Regions from separate parts of the Neorhizobium sp. AL 9.2.2 genome, predicted to be linked through region 2. Evidence: predicted binding sites of a transcription regulator. Region 2 holds the regulator's gene; each other region holds the start of a gene.
The links. Region 2 encodes PhoB, which activates phosphate uptake and scavenging genes when phosphate is short. Its sites were predicted from a motif close to TGTCATNNANCTGTCAT; they were not measured.
Positions count from the first base shown of each region.

Region 1: a site for PhoB is predicted at 3,753-3,769, ahead of G6K99_RS17375 (NAD-glutamate dehydrogenase). Genes of this name have one in related genera too.
Region 3: a site for PhoB is predicted at 1,702-1,718, ahead of G6K99_RS21310 (DUF2278 family protein). Genes of this name have one in related genera too.

Region 1 is NZ_JAALXU010000008.1:87,330-93,315, forward strand. Features, by position in the region: gene G6K99_RS17355 (aspartate-semialdehyde dehydrogenase) at 3-1,037, shown strand; gene G6K99_RS17360 (lytic transglycosylase domain-containing protein) at 1,240-2,052, shown strand; gene G6K99_RS17365 (carbonic anhydrase) at 2,074-2,748, opposite strand; gene pdxY (pyridoxal kinase PdxY) at 2,817-3,689, opposite strand; gene G6K99_RS17375 (NAD-glutamate dehydrogenase) at 3,866-5,986, shown strand, end outside.
Region 2 is NZ_JAALXU010000001.1:368,954-374,939, forward strand. Features, by position in the region: gene pstA (phosphate ABC transporter permease PstA) at 1-969, shown strand, start outside; gene pstB (phosphate ABC transporter ATP-binding protein PstB) at 987-1,802, shown strand; gene phoU (phosphate signaling complex protein PhoU) at 1,853-2,566, shown strand; gene phoB (phosphate regulon transcriptional regulator PhoB) at 2,692-3,375, shown strand; gene G6K99_RS01905 (DMT family transporter) at 3,357-4,271, opposite strand; gene G6K99_RS01910 (helix-turn-helix transcriptional regulator) at 4,396-5,184, shown strand; gene G6K99_RS01915 (PACE efflux transporter) at 5,123-5,557, opposite strand; gene G6K99_RS01920 (GcrA family cell cycle regulator) at 5,754-5,986, opposite strand, start outside.
Region 3 is NZ_JAALXU010000009.1:818,177-824,162, forward strand. Features, by position in the region: gene G6K99_RS21305 (ComEC/Rec2 family competence protein) at 111-1,577, shown strand; gene G6K99_RS21310 (DUF2278 family protein) at 1,749-2,798, shown strand; partial or broken gene G6K99_RS21315 (FCD domain-containing protein) at 2,910-3,201, opposite strand; gene G6K99_RS21320 (GntR family transcriptional regulator) at 3,503-4,273, shown strand; gene G6K99_RS21325 (ABC transporter substrate-binding protein) at 4,477-5,986, shown strand, end outside.

The DNA.
Region 1 (5,986 bases), on a different contig from region 2:
AAATGGGTTTCAAGATCGCAGTCGCCGGAGCAACCGGCAATGTCGGCAGGGAAATGCTGAACATTCTGGCCGAACGTGGTTTTCCGGCTGATGAAGTCGTCGCACTCGCCTCCGCCCGCAGCCAGGGCACGGAAGTCTCCTTCGGTGACAAGACGCTCAAGGTGTCCAACCTCGAGAACTACGATTTCTCCGATACCGACATCTGCCTGATGTCAGCCGGCGGCGATGCCTCCAAGAAGTGGTCGCCGAAGATCGGTGCGCAGGGCTGCGTCGTCATCGACAACTCGTCCGCCTGGCGCTACGATTCGGAAGTGCCGCTGATCGTTCCGGAAGTGAACCCCGATGCCATCGTCGGTTTCTCCAAGAAGAACATTATTGCCAATCCGAACTGCTCGACGGCCCAGCTCGTCGTCGCGCTGAAGCCGCTTCACGACTTTGCCAAGATCAAGCGCGTCGTCGTTTCCACCTACCAGTCGGTGTCCGGTGCCGGCAAGGAAGGCATGGACGAACTCTTCACCCAGACGCGCGCCGTGTTCGTGGCCGATCCGGTCGAATCGAAGAAGTTCACCAAGCGTATTGCCTTCAACGTCATCCCGCATATCGATAGCTTCATGGAAGACGGCTACACGAAGGAAGAGTGGAAGGTTCTGGCCGAGACCAAGAAGATGCTCGACCCGAAGATCCGTGTCACCTGCACGGCCGTTCGCGTTCCGGTCTTCATCGGCCACTCCGAATCCGTCAACATCGAGTTCGAAAACGAGATCACGGCCGATCAGGCCCGCGATATCCTGCGCGAAGCGCCGGGTTGCCTCGTGATCGACAAGCACGAAGACGGTGGCTACATCACGCCTCTCGAATGCGCCGGTGAAGATGCGACCTACATTTCGCGTATCCGCGAAGACGCAACCGTCGAAAACGGACTCAACATCTGGGTCGTCTCCGACAACCTGCGCAAGGGTGCCGCGCTGAACGCGATCCAGATCGCCGAACTTCTGGTCAATCGCGGTCTCATCAAGCCACGCAAGGTTGCTGCTTGATAAGTAACGTACTTTATTAAGCAAATCCGCTTAGAAAGCCCCGTCAGAAATGACGGGGTTTTTTCGATTCGTCTCTCTTCACGAACTATTCATGGGAAGATGAATTGCGATTATCCGCCACTGGGGTCATAAGGCCGAATATAGCGCAATTCTTCCGGAAGCTTTCGGCCAAGCAATCCGGACTTTCGACGGGTTTGACCGCATGATGAAGACTATTCTGGCAGGATTGATCGCAGCAGCAACGCTTGCAACCGCAGCCCCGGCCTTTGCCGCCGCCTGCGGCAATGATGGAGCCGGTTTCGACCGCTGGGTCGCCGATTTCAAGCAGCAGGCACCGTCCAAGGGTATCAGCCCTGCAGTTCTCGACCGCGCCTTTGCCAACGTCGTCTACAACCGCCCGACCATTCGCGCCGACCGCGGCCAGAAAAGCTTCAAGCTTTCCTTCGACGAGTTCATGAAGAAGCGCGGTGGCGCAACGATCATCTCGCGCGGCAAGTCCATGAAGAAATCCAACGCAGCGCTGTTTGCGTCGATCGAGCGCCGCTACGGCGTTCCGGCCGGTCCGATCCTGGCGATCTGGGGCATGGAAACCGGTTTCGGCAATTACATGGGCGACCAGCATACGCTGTCAGCCGTCGCAACGCTTTCCTATGACTGCCGCCGTTCGGCATACTTTACCGAACAGCTTTACGCTGCCCTGCAGCTCGTTGCCCGCGGTGATCTCAGCACCACTGCAAAGGGTGCAGCGCATGGCGAAATCGGCCAGACCCAGTTCCTGCCGCTCAACGTCATCCGCTACGGCGCCGATGGCGACGGTGACGGCCATATCGACATGGTCCGTTCGCGCGCCGATGCCCTGGCATCGACCGCCAACTTCCTCAAGGGTCATGGCTGGCGTACAGGCGCCGGTTACCAGCAGGGCGAGCCGAATTTCGTCGCCATCCAAGGCTGGAACGCGGCAACCGTCTACCAGCAGGCGATCGCATACATGGGCGCCCAGATCGACGGCGGCTGAGCCGTTACACGGTTGAAATGATCAGGCCGGGCTCTGCTCGGCCTCGATCGCGGGTACACTGATGTCTGGCCGGGTGAAATCGCCCTTCTCGTTCATCACCCACAACTCGCCGGTCGAGATATCGAACCAGGCGCCGTGAATGTCGAGTTCTCCCTTTTCCGTGAGATCGCGGACGAAGGGGAAGGTCTGCAGATTGGCGATCGAATTGCGGATCGACACCCGTTCGAGCGCTGTCTGACGCTCGCTCTGGGTCATCAGGTCGTTGCTCTGGATCTGCGTGGCCGCAGGCCTGACCAAACCCATCCACTTGCCGATGAAATCCCCCTCCGACAGCGGCTTCATGGAAGCGTCGAGCGCTGCCTGGATACCGCCGCAGCGGCCGTGGCCCATGACAACGATATTGCGGATCTCGAGCACCTGCACCGCGTATTCAACCGCAGCCGATGTCCCGTGAAACTGGCTGTCGGGCTCGTAGCGCGGTACCATGTTGGCGACGTTGCGGACCACGAAGAGTTCTCCCGGACCGCAGTCGAAGATCGTCTCGGGCGCCGCGCGACTGTCGCAACAGGCAACCAGGAGCGTATGCGGCTTCTGGCCGGTATCGGCGAGCGCGCGGTAGCGCTCCCGCTCGTCGCTGTAGCGACCACTCATGAAGTTACGGTAGCCCGAAAGCAGTTTTTCTGGAAATTCGCTCATGGCTCACGATTATCGTGCAGCCAGACGAGAATCAACGGCCATTGTGTGGATGGGCATGCTCTTTGAGCTTACGGCTTGCGCCTCTTAAGGGGATGCACGAGCCGGCGCATCTGGACCATCGCCATCGGCGTCGAGAGGCTGGCGGCATCCATTTCCAGCGTCAGCTCGTTGGCCCCGCGCTTTACCGAACGCGCCAGCACTTCGAACACGCTGGCAGTCGTTGTCTGCAGGGCTTTCTCTTCATCCATGCCGGACATGACGCGGGCGAGAAAAACCGCTGAGAGCAGGTCTCCGAGCCCGTTCGGGGCGTGGTCGATCAGCCTGTGTTCAGCCAGCAGCGCATGATTGCCGGTGAGATAGAGATTGCCTGTACTGCCTGTCATCATCGGCACCGCCGAGGTCACCAGCATCCGCGGCGGCCCAAGCGCGATCGCTGCCTCCATGATTGCATTGTTGTCATCGAGCGGTGCACCCGAGAGCCAGGCAAGCTCGTATCGGTTCGGCGTGGCGATGGTGGCAAGCGGCAGAAGCTCGTCGCGGATCGCTTCGGCTGTCGGCTGCGGGATATAGAGCCCGCCGAGATCGCCCATCACGGGATCGCAGACGTAGATAAGGTCCGGGTTGTTTTTCCGCAGCGCCTCGATCAGTCGTGCCACGGCGCGCGGCTGCGCGGCATTTCCGAAATACCCGGTCAGCACCGCCTTCACTTCGCCGAGCCATGGCGCCCGGATGAGATCGTCTATAGCCTTGTCGAAATCCGATTCGGGAAACGTCAGGCGCGTCGAAGGACCGTGCCCGGGATGCCAGGGCAGAACGACGGTCGGCATGGCCCAGACGGGATATCCCAGGGTCTCGAGCGCGAAGACGGCGGCCCGGTTACCGACCGAGCCACGGATCACATGGCTGGAAATGACGATGACCGCGCCTGAATTACCCTGCATGATGCTTGCTTTCGACGTTATCGAACCGTTGATCGGATCTCTGTGTCGGCATGTCAACAAGACGTGACACGCCTATGACAAATTCCAGCCGCAAGCACCGGTGAGACACCGCGGCAAAGCATAATGACATTGGCTGCGTTTTATCGCACGTTGAGAAAAAATTTAGGGAGAGACAGATGGCAGGCCGGCAAAACCCGAAGCGGGACAAGCAGATCGAGAAGGCGGGCAGGATTGCGGCCGCTTCCGGCATGGAGGACCATCTCGATCCCTTCCTGATCTTCAGCCGCGCCAGCAGTGACGATCTCGAAAACTACACGCCAGAAATGCTTGCCCTGTGCGCGGGACATGCCGCAAGACGGCTGAAAGCCTGGACGCGAATCAAGGCCGACATCACAATCGAAACCCTTGATGGTGTCGAGCCCGATGGAATGCCGGTTTCGATCATTACGGTGATTGATCGCAACATGCCGTTTCTGTTCGATTCGGTCATGGGTGAAGTGACGACGGCCTATCGCGACCTCACGATGGCCGTCCATCCGATCCTGGTCATCGAACCGGGCAAGCAGCCGACGCTTCACTCGAGCGAGCGACCCGGCGACCCGGCCCATCATGTCAGCCTGATCCAGATCCATGTGCCCCAGCTCAACGACGAGCAAGCCGAAGGGCTGGTCGAGCGAATCCGCTTTGTTCTTAACCAGGTGCACCAGGCCATCACCGGCTGGTCCGCGATGCTCGGCGTTCTCAAAGACGCCCAGGCCCAACTCGTCAACGCTAAAAAAGGCAAGAAGGCCGATGCCGACGAGGCGTATGCTTTTCTCGACTGGCTCAGGAACGACAATTTCACCTTCCTCGGCATGCGCGAATACACCTATTCGGGCAAGGGCGCCGATGCCAAGGTGGAGCGCGGCAAGGGCAGGGGCCTCGGCATTCTGTCCGATCCGGATGTGCTCGTGCTGCGACAGGGCAAGGATCAGGTCACGACCACGCCCGAGATCCTCGAATTTCTCGACGGCCCGGATTTCCTTATCGTCGCCAAGGCCAACGTCAAATCCGTCGTGCACCGTCGCGCCTATATGGATTACGTCGGGGTGAAGCGCTTCGACGAAAAGGGCAATGTGGTCGGCGAACTGCGCATCGTCGGCCTTTTCACCTCCACGGCCTATACCCAGTCCGTCCGCGACGTGCCGCTGCTGCGCGCAAAGATCGCCCGCATCGAGAAGAATTTCGGGTTCGATCCGGAAAGCCATTCGGGCCGCATGCTCGAAAACACGCTGGAATCCTACCCGCGCGACGACCTTTTTCAGATCGATCTCGATGTTCTCTCGAGCTTCTGCGAACAGATCATGGAGCTGAGCGAGCGGCCGCGCGTGCGCGTACTGCCGCGTATCGACCATTTCGACCGTTTCGTTTCTGTCATCGTCTATGTGCCGCGCGAGGATTATAACTCGATCGTCCGCGAAAAGGTCGGCGCATATCTCTGCGAAATCTTCGACGGCCACGTTTCGGCCTATTACCCGGCCTTTCCGGAAGCCCGCGTTGCCCGCGTCCACATGATTATCGGCCGCAGCGGCGGCAAGACGCCGCGCGTCGCGCAGGCAAAGCTTGAGGAGGCCGTGCGCCTTATCGCGACGCCGTGGGAAGACAGGTTCGCATTGCTTGCGGAAGACGGCCCCCGCCTTTCCGTCACCCGCGCCTTCCAGGAAGCATTTTCGCCGGAAGAGACCTTTGCCGACCTGCCCGATATTGCCGCCTGCGCTGCCGGCGAGACCATCCGCATCGACTTCTACCGGCGCCCCGGTGACGATGCCAATACCGTTTCGCTAAAGATCTTCCACCGCGACCAGCATCTTTCCCTGTCGCGCCGCGTGCCGCTTCTCGAAAATCTCGGCTTTCACGTGGTCAGCGAGCAGACATTCGAGATCCACGCCGGCCCGCAAGCGGACCTCATCGTCCTGCACGACATGGAACTGCAGCTCGACGGTGCCCGTGAGATCGATCTCGCCCGCGAGGGACAGCGGCTCGAAGACGCATTCCTCAGGGCGTTCGAGGGACTGATCGACAATGACGGCTTCAACCGCCTTGTTCTGCTCGCCGGACTTTCCGCCCGCGAAGTGACCGTGCTGCGCGCCTATGCGCGCTATCTGCGCCAAGCCGGCATCGTCTACTCGCAGACCTACATCGCCGATACGCTCAACAAGTACCCGGAAATTTCCGCCGCCGTCTTCCGCCTGTTCCGCGACGGGTTCGATCCGAAGATTGCCGAAAAGACCCGCATCAAGAAGCTGACCGAGCTGCAC
Region 2 (5,986 bases):
GGTCTGCGTGCCGTCAACCAGATGATTTCGGACGGCGTTCGTGGCCAGCTGCGCGATATGGTCGTTTCCGATCCTGAGATCATCGGCACGACCCAGACGGTTTCGCTCCTGGCGGCCGGCGATATCGACAGCGCCGTGAAAGGCCAGATCAATCTCGACGTGGCGGAAACCAGCCGCAAGGTGTCCGACCAGCAGGTCGGATGGATGAAGCAGCTGACCGACAGCGGTGCGCTCGCCAAGGAATTCAACACCGGCATTTTCTTCAACGGCGCGTCCAGCCGTCCGGAAGCAGCCGGCGTCGGCGTCGCCCTGATCGGCTCCTTCTATATGATGCTGATCGTGCTCGTCCTGTCCCTGCCGATCGGCGTCGCAGCCTCGATCTATCTTGAAGAGTTTGCCCCGAAGAACCGGTTCACGGACCTGATCGAGGTCAACATCAACAATCTCGCAGCGGTCCCGTCGATCGTCTACGGTCTGTTGGGTCTCGCGGTCTTCATCAACTTCATGGGCCTGCCGCGCTCGGCCTCGCTGGTCGGCGGCCTGGTTCTGACGCTGATGACGCTTCCGACCATCATCATCGCCACCCGCGCGGCGCTGAAAGCAGTGCCACCGTCGATCCGCGCCGCAGCGCTTGGGCTCGGTGCCTCGAAGATGCAGACCATCTTCCACCACGTCCTGCCGCTTGCCATGCCCGGTATCCTGACCGGTACGATCATTGGCCTGGCGCACGCGCTCGGCGAAACCGCGCCGCTTCTCTTGATCGGCATGGTCGCCTTCGTGGCAAACTATCCAACCACGCCGATGGATCCGTCGACGGCACTGCCGGTACAGATCTACATGTGGGCCAACGAGGCGGAACGCGCCTTCGTTGAACGGACCTCGGGAGCGATCATGATCCTGCTCCTGTTCCTGATCTTGATGAATGTTGGCGCAATTCTCTTGCGACGCCGCTTCGAACGGCGTTGGTAGAGAGAGGGGGAAAAGCAATGAACATGATGTCAGAAGCAGCAGTTGAGAAGGCTCTGGACAAGAAAATGAACGACGTTGCACATAAGATGATCGGCAAGGATGTCTCCGTTTATTATGGTGACAAGCGCGCCCTTTATGACGTGAACCTGAATGTCCGCGAGCATACCGTCACCGCGTTGATCGGCCCGTCCGGCTGCGGCAAGTCCACCTTCCTGCGCACGATGAACCGCATGAACGACACGATCGAGGGCTGCCGCGTTACCGGCAAGATCACGCTCGACGGCGACGATATCTACGACAAGGAAATCGACGTCGTTGAACTGCGTGCCCGCGTCGGCATGGTGTTCCAGAAGCCGAACCCGTTCCCGAAGTCGATCTACGAGAACATCGCCTACGGTCCCCGCATCCACGGTCTTGCCCGCGGCAAGACGGAGATGGACGCGATCGTCGAGGCAAGCCTGCAGCGCGCGGGCCTCTGGGCCGAAGTCAAGGATCGCCTGCATGAAGGTGGCACCGGCCTCTCCGGCGGCCAGCAGCAGCGCCTTTGCATCGCCCGTGCGATCGCGGTTTCGCCTGAAGTCATTCTGATGGACGAGCCATGCTCGGCACTCGATCCGATTGCCACGGCCAAGGTCGAGGAACTGATCCACGAACTGCGCGCCAACTACACGATCGTCATCGTCACCCACTCGATGCAGCAGGCGGCCCGCGTTTCGCAGCGCACGGCAATGTTCCATCTCGGCAATCTGGTCGAGGAAAACGATACCGACAAGATGTTCACCAATCCGGATGACCAGCGCACCCAGGATTACATCATGGGCCGCTTCGGCTGATGCGGGCTTAAAGCCCTCAGCCGCAACTGCAGACATCAAGGATCAGACACATGGTTTCGACCCATATTCTCTCGGCCTATGACGAGGAACTGAAATACCTGAACCGCCGGATCTCCGAAATGGGCGGTCTCGCTGAACAGATGTGCGGAGATGCCGTGCGTGCGCTCGTGAACTCCGACTCCGCACTGGCCCAGAAGGTCATCTCGGACGACGTCATTCTCGACCACGCCGAGCGCGATATCCAGGACAAGGCGATCGTCACCATCGCCAAGCGCCAGCCGATGGCGGCTGACCTTCGCGAGATCATCGGCACGCTGCGCATTGCAGCTGACCTGGAACGCGTCGGCGACCTTGGCAAGAACACCGCCAAGCGCGTGCTCGCCGTGCAGGGAACAGGCGTCCCGCGCAAGCTTGCCCGTGGTTTGGAGCATCTTTCCGAACTGGCGCTGGTGCAGCTCAAGGACGTTCTTGATGTTTTCGCCAACCGCTCTGCGGAAAAAGCGGAGATCATCCGCCAGCGCGATGAAGAGATCGACGCGATGTACACCTCGCTATTCCGCGAACTCCTCACCTACATGATGGAGGATCCGCGCAACATCACCACCTGCACCCATCTCCTGTTCTGCGCCAAGAACATCGAGCGCATCGGCGACCACGCGACGAATATCGCCGAGACCATCTACTACATCGCGACCGGCGCACAGCCGGAGGGCGAACGTCCTAAGGACGATACGTCCAACATGCTCGGCTCCGCCGGGACATGATGCAGCTCTCCCGAAATCGCCTGCCGGTTTCGGGACGATAACTGCCAAAACCAATGACCTGAAGCAGCGCGAGCGGATCTGGCGGATCCCAGTGCAGTTCGGGACGAGTGACGGAGCAAGTCGGAATGCAGCCGAAGATCGCAGTCGTGGAAGACGAAGAGGCCCTCAGCGTCCTCCTTCGGTATAACCTGGAGGCCGAGGGTTACGAGGTCGATACCGTGCTTCGCGGTGACGAAGCGGAAATCAGGCTTCAGGAGCGCGTTCCGGATCTTCTCATTCTCGACTGGATGCTGCCAGGCGTTTCGGGCATCGAACTGTGCCGTCGCCTGCGCATGCGGCCGGAGACGGAACGCCTGCCGATCATCATGCTGACGGCGCGCGGCGAAGAAAGCGAGCGCGTTCGTGGGCTTGCCACGGGCGCCGACGACTATGTGGTCAAGCCGTTTTCGACACCGGAACTGATGGCCCGCGTCAAGGCGATGCTGCGCCGTGCCCGACCAGAGGTCCTTTCGAGCGTCCTCAAATGCGGCGACATCGAACTCGATCGCGAAACCCATCGCGTTCACCGCAAGAGCCGCGAAGTTCGCCTCGGGCCGACAGAGTTTAGACTTCTGGAATTCCTGATGGCCTCACCCAGCCGCGTCTTTTCGCGCTCGCAGCTGCTCGACGGCGTCTGGGGTCATGACATCTATGTCGACGAACGCACCGTCGACGTGCATGTGGGGCGCCTGCGGAAGGCACTCAACTTCTCCAACATGCAGGATGTCATCCGCACGGTCCGCGGTGCCGGTTACTCAATGGAAGCCTGAGCACCGCGTCTCCTAGCCGGCAGCGTCATGGCAATCACGCCGGTCACGACGCAGGCGAGACCGAGCCAGGCTGTCGAGGCAAGCGTTTCGCCGAGAAACACGACGCCGATGCCAACGCCGATCGGCACCCGCAGATAGGCCTGCGCCGTCGTGCCGACGGAGCCCAGCGTCTGCACCAGCCGGAAATAGATGACGAAGGCGAGCGCCGTCGAAAATACCGCGAGCGCCAACAGGGCGAGCATCGAATCGGTGCTGGGCGTCAGCGTCCAGGGTCTGTCGACCACGAGGCTCACGGGAATGAGGATGGCCGCCCCTGCGATCAGCGATCCCGCGGCGGGCATCATCGGGTCCAATCCCTTAAAATTCTTCCCGAAGATGGCAGCCGCCGCATAGCAGATCGTCGCGGTCACGATGGCGAGTTGAGCCCAGAGGTTCTCGCCCGACCCGGCAAGCGCCTCCATGCCGACGATCAGGCATATTCCGACAATGCCTGCCGCAACTCCGAACAGCTTGGCCGCAGAGACGCTTTCATGGCGCGTGATCAGCGCCGTCAGCAGAAACGCGAAGATCGGCGTCGTTGAACTCAAAATGGTGGCAAGGCCCGCATCGGTCGTCTGTTCGGCCCAGGCAATCAGGGTGAAGGGGACAGCGCTGTTCAGGCAGGCCTGAACCGTGAAGAGCGTCCAGGTCTGCCGGTCCCTCGGCAGTTTCAAGCCGCGCAGGCGCAGTGCCGCAACGAGAATGAGACCGGCGACCAGCGTCCTGACGGCGATAAAGGTGATGGGCGAGATCGTCTCCACACCGACCTTGATCAGCGTGTAGGACGCGCCCCAAAGCGTCGCGAGCGTGAGGAGCAGCAACAGATCCGTTGCCATGCTTGTTTTGGTGTCCGCCATTCCAGTTCCTATCCCCATCCATGCAATCTCCGCCCCTCTTAGCGGAGAGAGGAAAAGAAATGCTTCGGCGACGGCCGAACCGTTGACCGCTGACGGCAAAGTTTTCCGGTGCTAGAACTGGATCATGTCCAATATGGTTTCAGGAAATACGATCGCGGAAGTTGCAAGCCTGATCGGCGATGCTGCACGCGCCAACATGCTGTCCGCGCTGATGGGCGGCCAGGCCCTGACGGCGGGCGAACTGGCAAGCCACGCAGGTGTCACCGCGCAGACCACCAGCGGCCATCTCGGCAAACTGGCGCAGGCTCGCCTGATCGAGGTCGAGAAGCAGGGCAGGCACCGCTATTACCGACTTGCCTCTCCGGAAGTCGCGCACGCGATCCACGCGTTGATGGCCGTCGCCGCGGATGGGCCGAAGCGCCATCATCCTGTCGGCCCGAAAGACGAGGCGTTACGGCTTGCCCGCACCTGTTACGATCACATGGCAGGCCGCCTCGCCATCGCGCTCGCCGACTCCCTGACCGGCAACGGCTATCTGCTGCTCGGCGATGGAGCAGGCCTGATCACCGACGAGGGCAGACGGTTCTTTTGTGATTTCGGGATCGATCTCGACCAGCTGACCCGTTCGAAACGCCCGCTCTGCCGGACATGCCTGGATTGGAGCGAGCGACGGCCGCATCTGGCGGGACAAATGGGTGCGACGCTGCTGGACCGCGCACTCGCCGTCGGCTGGATCGGTCGCCGGGAGGAAACCCGGGCCCTGCGGATCACGCGCGCCGGAGAGATCGGGTTTGCCGAGACATTCAGGCTTCCATCGGACTGGCGTATCGCACCGTCCGAAACTCTGATGGTCAGGCGGCTTCCTGGGTCTTCCATTCCGGCAGCGGGAACAGCTTGTCGTAGCCAAGATTGAAGAGATAGGCATAGACCACGTAGAACAGCGCGATCGCGATATCCATTGTCAGCGCATGGAGAAGAGTAATCTGCAGATACCACGCGATAAACGGCATCAGCACGACCAGCAGACCGATTTCGAACAGCACCGCATGAGCAATGCGCAAGGCAGGCGTCTTTAGCGTCGTACCCCGTCGCGCCTGCAGAAAGCGGTCGAAACCCAGATTGTAGAGGTAGTTCCAGCCGGTCGCGACCGTCGCAGACACGACGCCGACAATGCCCATATGTTCGGCCGGCATGTCGAAGACGAAAGCGCCGAGCGGCACCATCATCAGAAGCCCGATGATTTCAAAGCTGATGGCGTGGCGAATACGGTCTCTTATCGAGCGCATGATCTTCCCCTTTAGGTGAGGTTCATGCCGGGTCGTCCCGGCGTTATGCCCATTCAGGGGGAGGTCGTCCTCTCTCGAGGCCGAAATAGGAGCCCAGGGAGTGCGAGGCAAGTTTTTTCAGCGCAAGTCAGCCATGCCGAAAACGCAAAAGGCGGGCCAGAGCCCGCCTTCGATCTTGTTTCCGCAGCCGCCTGGCTTAGGACGCGCGGGCAGCCGGACGACGGCGCTCGTGTACCGGCTGGTAGGCAAGCTTCGCGTGATATTTGCAATAGGGCGACGCATCCTGCGCATCGCAACCGCAGAAATGAAAGTCGTCCGTCAGCGGATCGCCAACCGGCCACTTGCATGTGCGCTCGGTGAGATCCGTCAGCGACAGACGGCGCGAGATCGGCACGACGACGCTGCCGGAAGCGGTGTATTTCACCGGTT
Region 3 (5,986 bases), on a different contig from region 2:
ATAAATAATTGATGACTGCTTTTGAACGATTTTAATCTTATACTCTAGTTGACTCGATAGAATACTAATCTAAACTTTTGTTTCTGATCGTTCTCTGTGGAGGAGTTTCGATGCAATATCTTGATGATGACATCGTAAATCTTCGGCGACCCGACGGTTCGGAAGCCCAGTACTACTGGGGTGATGGCTGCAATGTCCTGTCTGAGCCAGAGGGCAAAAAAGAGGTTGAGATCGTCGGTCTCCGGGGAGTTGTAGACCGAGGATTTATCGATGGGCGGGCTCGACTTCGGTCGGATGCATTGCTCCGTCTGTCGATGGTCGACGTCCAGCAAGGCGATGGCCTGATCATCGAAACGCCGAGCGGTAAAGTGATCTTCATCGACGGCGGCGACAACCAGCTCTTTGCTCGGCATGCCAATGCGCGATTTCCGAAAACAAGCGATGACGATCCACTGATTGTCGATCTCATTCTCATCACGCACGGTGACGCCGACCATTTTGATGGCCTTACCGAACTGCGAAAGTCGGAAACCGATACGAGACCTCAAAAGCGGATATTTGTCGCCCCGAAGCGGATTTTTCACAATGGCATCGTGAAACGCCCGCTGAAGAAGCTTACCGGCGAACGCCGAAAAGAAACCGAGATGTTCGGCAGGACCGTAGAGGCAGATGGAAGGATATTCATTGTCGACCTCGTGGACGATCAAGCTACCGTCCCGGAAGTTGACAGAAACGGGAAGTTCAACACTTGGGTCGAGACCCTCGAAGCGTGGGGACCACGCGTCGAACGCGCAACCGGGAAGCCGATTGAGAAGCGGCGTCTTGATCACACAAGTGTAGGTGCCTTCGACTTTCTCGCCGCCGACAATATCTCGGTGGAGCTTCTTGGCCCCATTACCGATATTATCGACAAGGATGTCGGCTTGCGGTTTTTGGGTGAACCACCGGACGATGCAAATCTCATGTTAGGGACTGTCGCCGCCAAGGTTGGCTCTCCCTCCGCGTCTCATACGATCAACGGACATTCGATCAACTTCCGTCTCCGCTACGGCAACGTTCGGTTTCTTTTTACCGGCGACATGAACCAGGAGGCCGGGCAACGGTTGCGAGAGGCGCTACCCGGTGCAGCCGTCCGCGCGGAAATCCTGAAGGCGCCTCACCATGGGTCCGCCGACTTCGACATGGAGTTTCTCAAGGAGGTCTCTCCGGTCGTGTCGTTGATTTCGTCAGGAGACGAGAGCGAAGCTAAGGAATACATTCACCCACGCGCCACTCTTATAGCAGCTCTTGGAAAAGCCGGGCGAACAACACCTTCCATCATATTCTGCACTGAGCTCGCGGCTTTTTTCAAGGTCCTTGGCTCTGTGAATGACCCCAAGGATGCCGCGAGGAAGGTGTTCGCTTTTGAGCGAACCAATTTCGGTATCTCTCACGTTAGGACAGATGGTGAGCGGGTGCTCGCTTTCACTCACTCAGGCAAGAAATTTATGAACGAGGCGTATCGATTTAAGGTCTCGGCCACAGGCGAGATTTCGTTCGCAGCAAAAGCCGTGAGGCGGGCGGCGCCAAAGCTTTAGGCTAAACTGCCGCAGGCACGCGGCGCGTTGGCTTGCCCTGTCATTTTGACTGATCCACTCGCAAACGGAGGACGTCAGACTTTACAGAAACTGTCGTTCTCAAGCCGATCAACCAACCTGCAATTGTCACGACACTGCTATTCGATGAATTCTAACTGTGTGAGCCCTGACATGCCGCTGAAAAACTACGCCGTCCTGAAGGGACGTCCGACGAACAACCGCCTCGCAACAGGCGCAAATCCCCACTATCAGGTTTTGGTATCCGAAAACGGAACCATGCATCGCATTGCGATCAATGTCAGATCACAGGACGGGAGCGAAGTACAGTTCTTGGTCCGCTCGGCCTTTGAGCATCCGATCACGGAAAAGATTGCGGCGTTGTCCGAGGGGCTTCACCGCGCAGCAAGCGTTCCAGATGGCATCGCTCTCGACTTCATTCGGAGCAATCTCATGCAGCCTTGGGAGCTAAAGCCCTTGCCGCTTTCAGCCACAGGGCCAGACAACGACCTGAACGAAAAGATCGACGCTTATTTGCAGCGCGCCATGTCCAATGAAGAGTCTTGGATCTATGCATTTGGCGAAACCTGGGGTCCAGAACCCGACAAAGCGGACAAGTATTTCGGTTTCAAGCCAGGTCGCGGCATTCATGATATCCATATGAACCAGGGTAACCCGCCCGGTAAATTCGCGAGCGACAACGGCAAATTCCAAGATGGTGCGCTGATTTTCGAATTCCCGAACGAAAACCAGTGGGTGGCGATCTTCCTCAAGTTTCAGACGCAAGCTTGGCATTCCGACGACGATAGCGCCGATCCGATCGTCCCGGCCAATCCAGATCACGATGGTGAGCCACATACGCCGGTAGATCGCGACCGAATTCCGCCGTTTGACGTTCCTGATGGACTGGTGCGGATCATCGCAGCACTTGTCAACGACGTGCGCACCCCCGAACGCGAGACCGTCACCCTACTGAATACGGCCGACGTTGCCGTTCAGCTCGATGGATGGATGATCAAGGATAAGCAGAAGAATACGATGACGCTGTCCGGCACGATCGCTGCTGGCGCGACCATGAGCATCGAGATCAAGTCACCAGCCGCTTTGTCTAACAAGGGAGGGATCATAACTCTGTTGAACGTCGATGGCGTCAAGGTGCATGGCGTTTCATACACCAAGGGTCAGGCGCGCCAACCTGGGCGAACCATTCCATTTCAGCCGTGACCAAACTTTACCACAGAGAAGCGCTATCGCGACATCCGCTTCCGAGCCTTCAAGTTGAACGGACGAGAACCATCGACCTGCCGTCAGAACATCCGTCCCTTTATGGTCTTGCTATCGCGTGTACGATGCCCTCGACCGTCCAAGGTGCGTAAGGACCGCACCGCCAACATCCTTAGCCGCCAGTCGATGGAGGCTCTTCATGCTCAACCAGCGTGAATTTCTCCTTGCCGGTCCAGATGAGCACGTCCGTGTAATAGGTCATCAGCCATGCCAGCATCGCTTCACTGACTGCAATTAAGATCGGGTTTCCGGTGATCTGCGCGATGCGCGTGTGAAACTGCATATCTGCTGCGATAAACTCCTCGGCTTTTCCCATGGATCGGCGTTGGTGTTCGATGATGTCAGAGTTCAGCGCTTTTGAATGTGAGGAAGCTGGCGATGGTGGAAGAGCAACGCTCGCTCCGTTTGCGACGGGACGGCTTATGTTGACGAGCCGTCCTGCCGCCCCGACTTGACCTTACCCCAAGATGGAGGGCTCCAAGGCGGTGGAGCACTCGACCACGAACATACTTACCGCGTTGGAGGGACCGCACTTCGACGGCCACCTCGGCACCGTCCATCGGCGAGCGCTGTTCAATGATATTGATCCCGCCCAAAAACTAAGCGCACATCAAATTGCTTAAAAATAGCCTTGACGAAATGTCATGACGTTATACTCTATCGCCATGAGCTGGAACGATACCGATCTTGAGGAGAGCCCTATCCCACGCTGGTCGCAGATTGCGGACCGGCTGCGCACGGATATCGAGAGCGGCAATTTCAAGCCGGGCGATGTTCTGCCGGGTGAAGCGGAGATCAACAAGCGCTTCGGTGTCAGCCGCAGCACATCACGGGCAGCGCTGGATTATCTGGAGACCGAAGGCCTAATCAAGCGACGCTCCGGTGTCGGGTCGATCGTCATCGAGCCGCGTGTCGAGCGTCCGTTGAACCAGATCTCCTCGTTCTCGGAAGACATGCGCCGGCGCGGTCTCACACCAGGTTATCGGACACGATCCGTAAAGATCGTGTCCGCAAGTGCGGCGATCGCCTTGGAGCTGCAACTTCAGCCCGGCGACGACGTGGTGGAGATCGACAGGACAATGCTGGCGGACGGCATGCCTCTCGCCACCTCGATCACCTATCTGCGCCCGCAACTGTTCAAGAAGTCGGGTATCCCGACGATCGAGGAACTGGATAGCGGCTCGCTTTACGAAAGACTGAAGCGCGACGACATCGTGTTCGCCGGTGGCGACGAACGCATCGAAGCCGCGATGGCCGATACCATGACGGCCCGCATCCTCAACGTCCGGCAGCCAGCGGTCGTGCTGATCTGCCATCGAACCTCCTGGATGCCGGACAGGCAGCCAGTGGAATACGTCGTCCTGCACTATCTCGCAGAACGCTACAGCTTCCACGTGAAGCTCATCAAAGCCTGACAGCTCGAAAAGCTGTTCGCGACACAGGAGCCCGCGGCTTGGTCGGGGACTCTGCCGGATATCCGTGCCGTTTTGGCAGCCGTCGATGAAGACAAACATCCGTGACCATCTGTCCCGACGGGCTTCCCGGCGCAGGAGAGGTGCGTCCCGAGAAAAACTGAAGACACAACAAAAATAAGAATCGCCAGAGAAGGAACATGTCGTTGACGACTATACGCACCTCGTTTCTGGGCCTCGCAGCCCTCTCCCTGTCTCTTTTGCCTGTCGCAGCTTCGGCTCAGACACAAGAAAAAGGCGGCACGCTGAACATCGGCGTCGTCTCGGATCCGGTGACACTGGATCCCGCCTTCTTCGCCTCCTACTTCGAGCTCTACGAGCAATACCTGATCTATGAACCCCTGCTGACCATGACGCCGGATCTCAAGGTCGTCCCGGGCATTGCCAGTTACAAACAGGTCGATAACCTCACCTACACGTTCGAGATCAAGCCGAACGTGACGTTCCAGGACGGAACCGCTTACGACGCCGCGGCCGCAAAGTTCAATCTCGACCGCATGCTGGACCAAAAGACCGGGTCGCCGCGTCGTTCGGACCTCGGCCCGATCGCTTCGGTTGAGGTTACGGGACCGCTCGCTTTCACCGTCAAGTTCTCCCAGCCCTACGCGCAATTTCCCTTGGTGATGACGAACCGTGCGGGCCTTTTCGTCTCGCCGACCGCGCTGCAGAAACTCGGTACTGATTTCGCAACCAAGGGGGTTGGTGCCGGACCTTTCAAGCTCGATAGCTGGACCAAAAACGGCCAGATGGTGCTCTCTGCCTTCGACGGCTATCACAAGGGGCGTGCCCCCCTCGACAAGGTCATCATTCGACCGATCCCTGACGAAACGCTGCGCACGGCCGGCCTGAAAAGTGGCGATCTCCAACTGGTCGACATCGTCCCGCCGCAGAGTCTGGCACAGATCAAGGCAGACGCGTCTGTCAATGTGGCCGACATTCCGGGCCTCGGCTTCAATGCCTTCTCGATCAACAATACCAAGCCCCCCTTCAACGATATGAAGGTCCGTCAGGCCCTGCTGTATTCCGTCGACAAGGACGTCGTGAACAAGGTGGCCTACTTCAATACGGGTTCACCTGCCTTTGGTCCCGTTCCACCACCGATCACCTGGGCGTTCGATCCGAACTTCAAGCCCTACAAGCGTGACGTTGCAAAGGCCAAACAACTGCTAGCCGAGGCCGGCCATCCGGACGGTGTGCCGTTCGCGATCACCGTCGTCGCCTCGCCCCTGCAGCTCCGCGTCGCACAGATCATCCAGGCGCAGGCGCAGGAAGCCGGCTTCAAGGTCTCGGTTCGTCAGGTTGACGCGACAAGCCTGATCTCGGTCCTTCAGAAGAAGGACTTTGATATCTCCTGGTCGCCCTGGACCGGTCGCCCGGACCCGGATGGCAACATGTACAACTGGTTCACCAAAGGCGGTCCGAACAACTTCTCGGGCTACAGCAATGATGACGTCGACAGCCTGATGAAAAAGGCCCGTGTCAGCGCCGACCAGTCCGAACGCGCTACGATGTACAGGCAGGCACAGCAGATGATTTCCGACGACGCCGGAATGCTGTTCCTGCATTTTGACTCGACGCTGCAGGGCTCGACCAAGAAGCTTCACTGGACCCCTTACCCGGACACCGCCTTCCGCCTCGGAGACGCGTGGCTGCAGA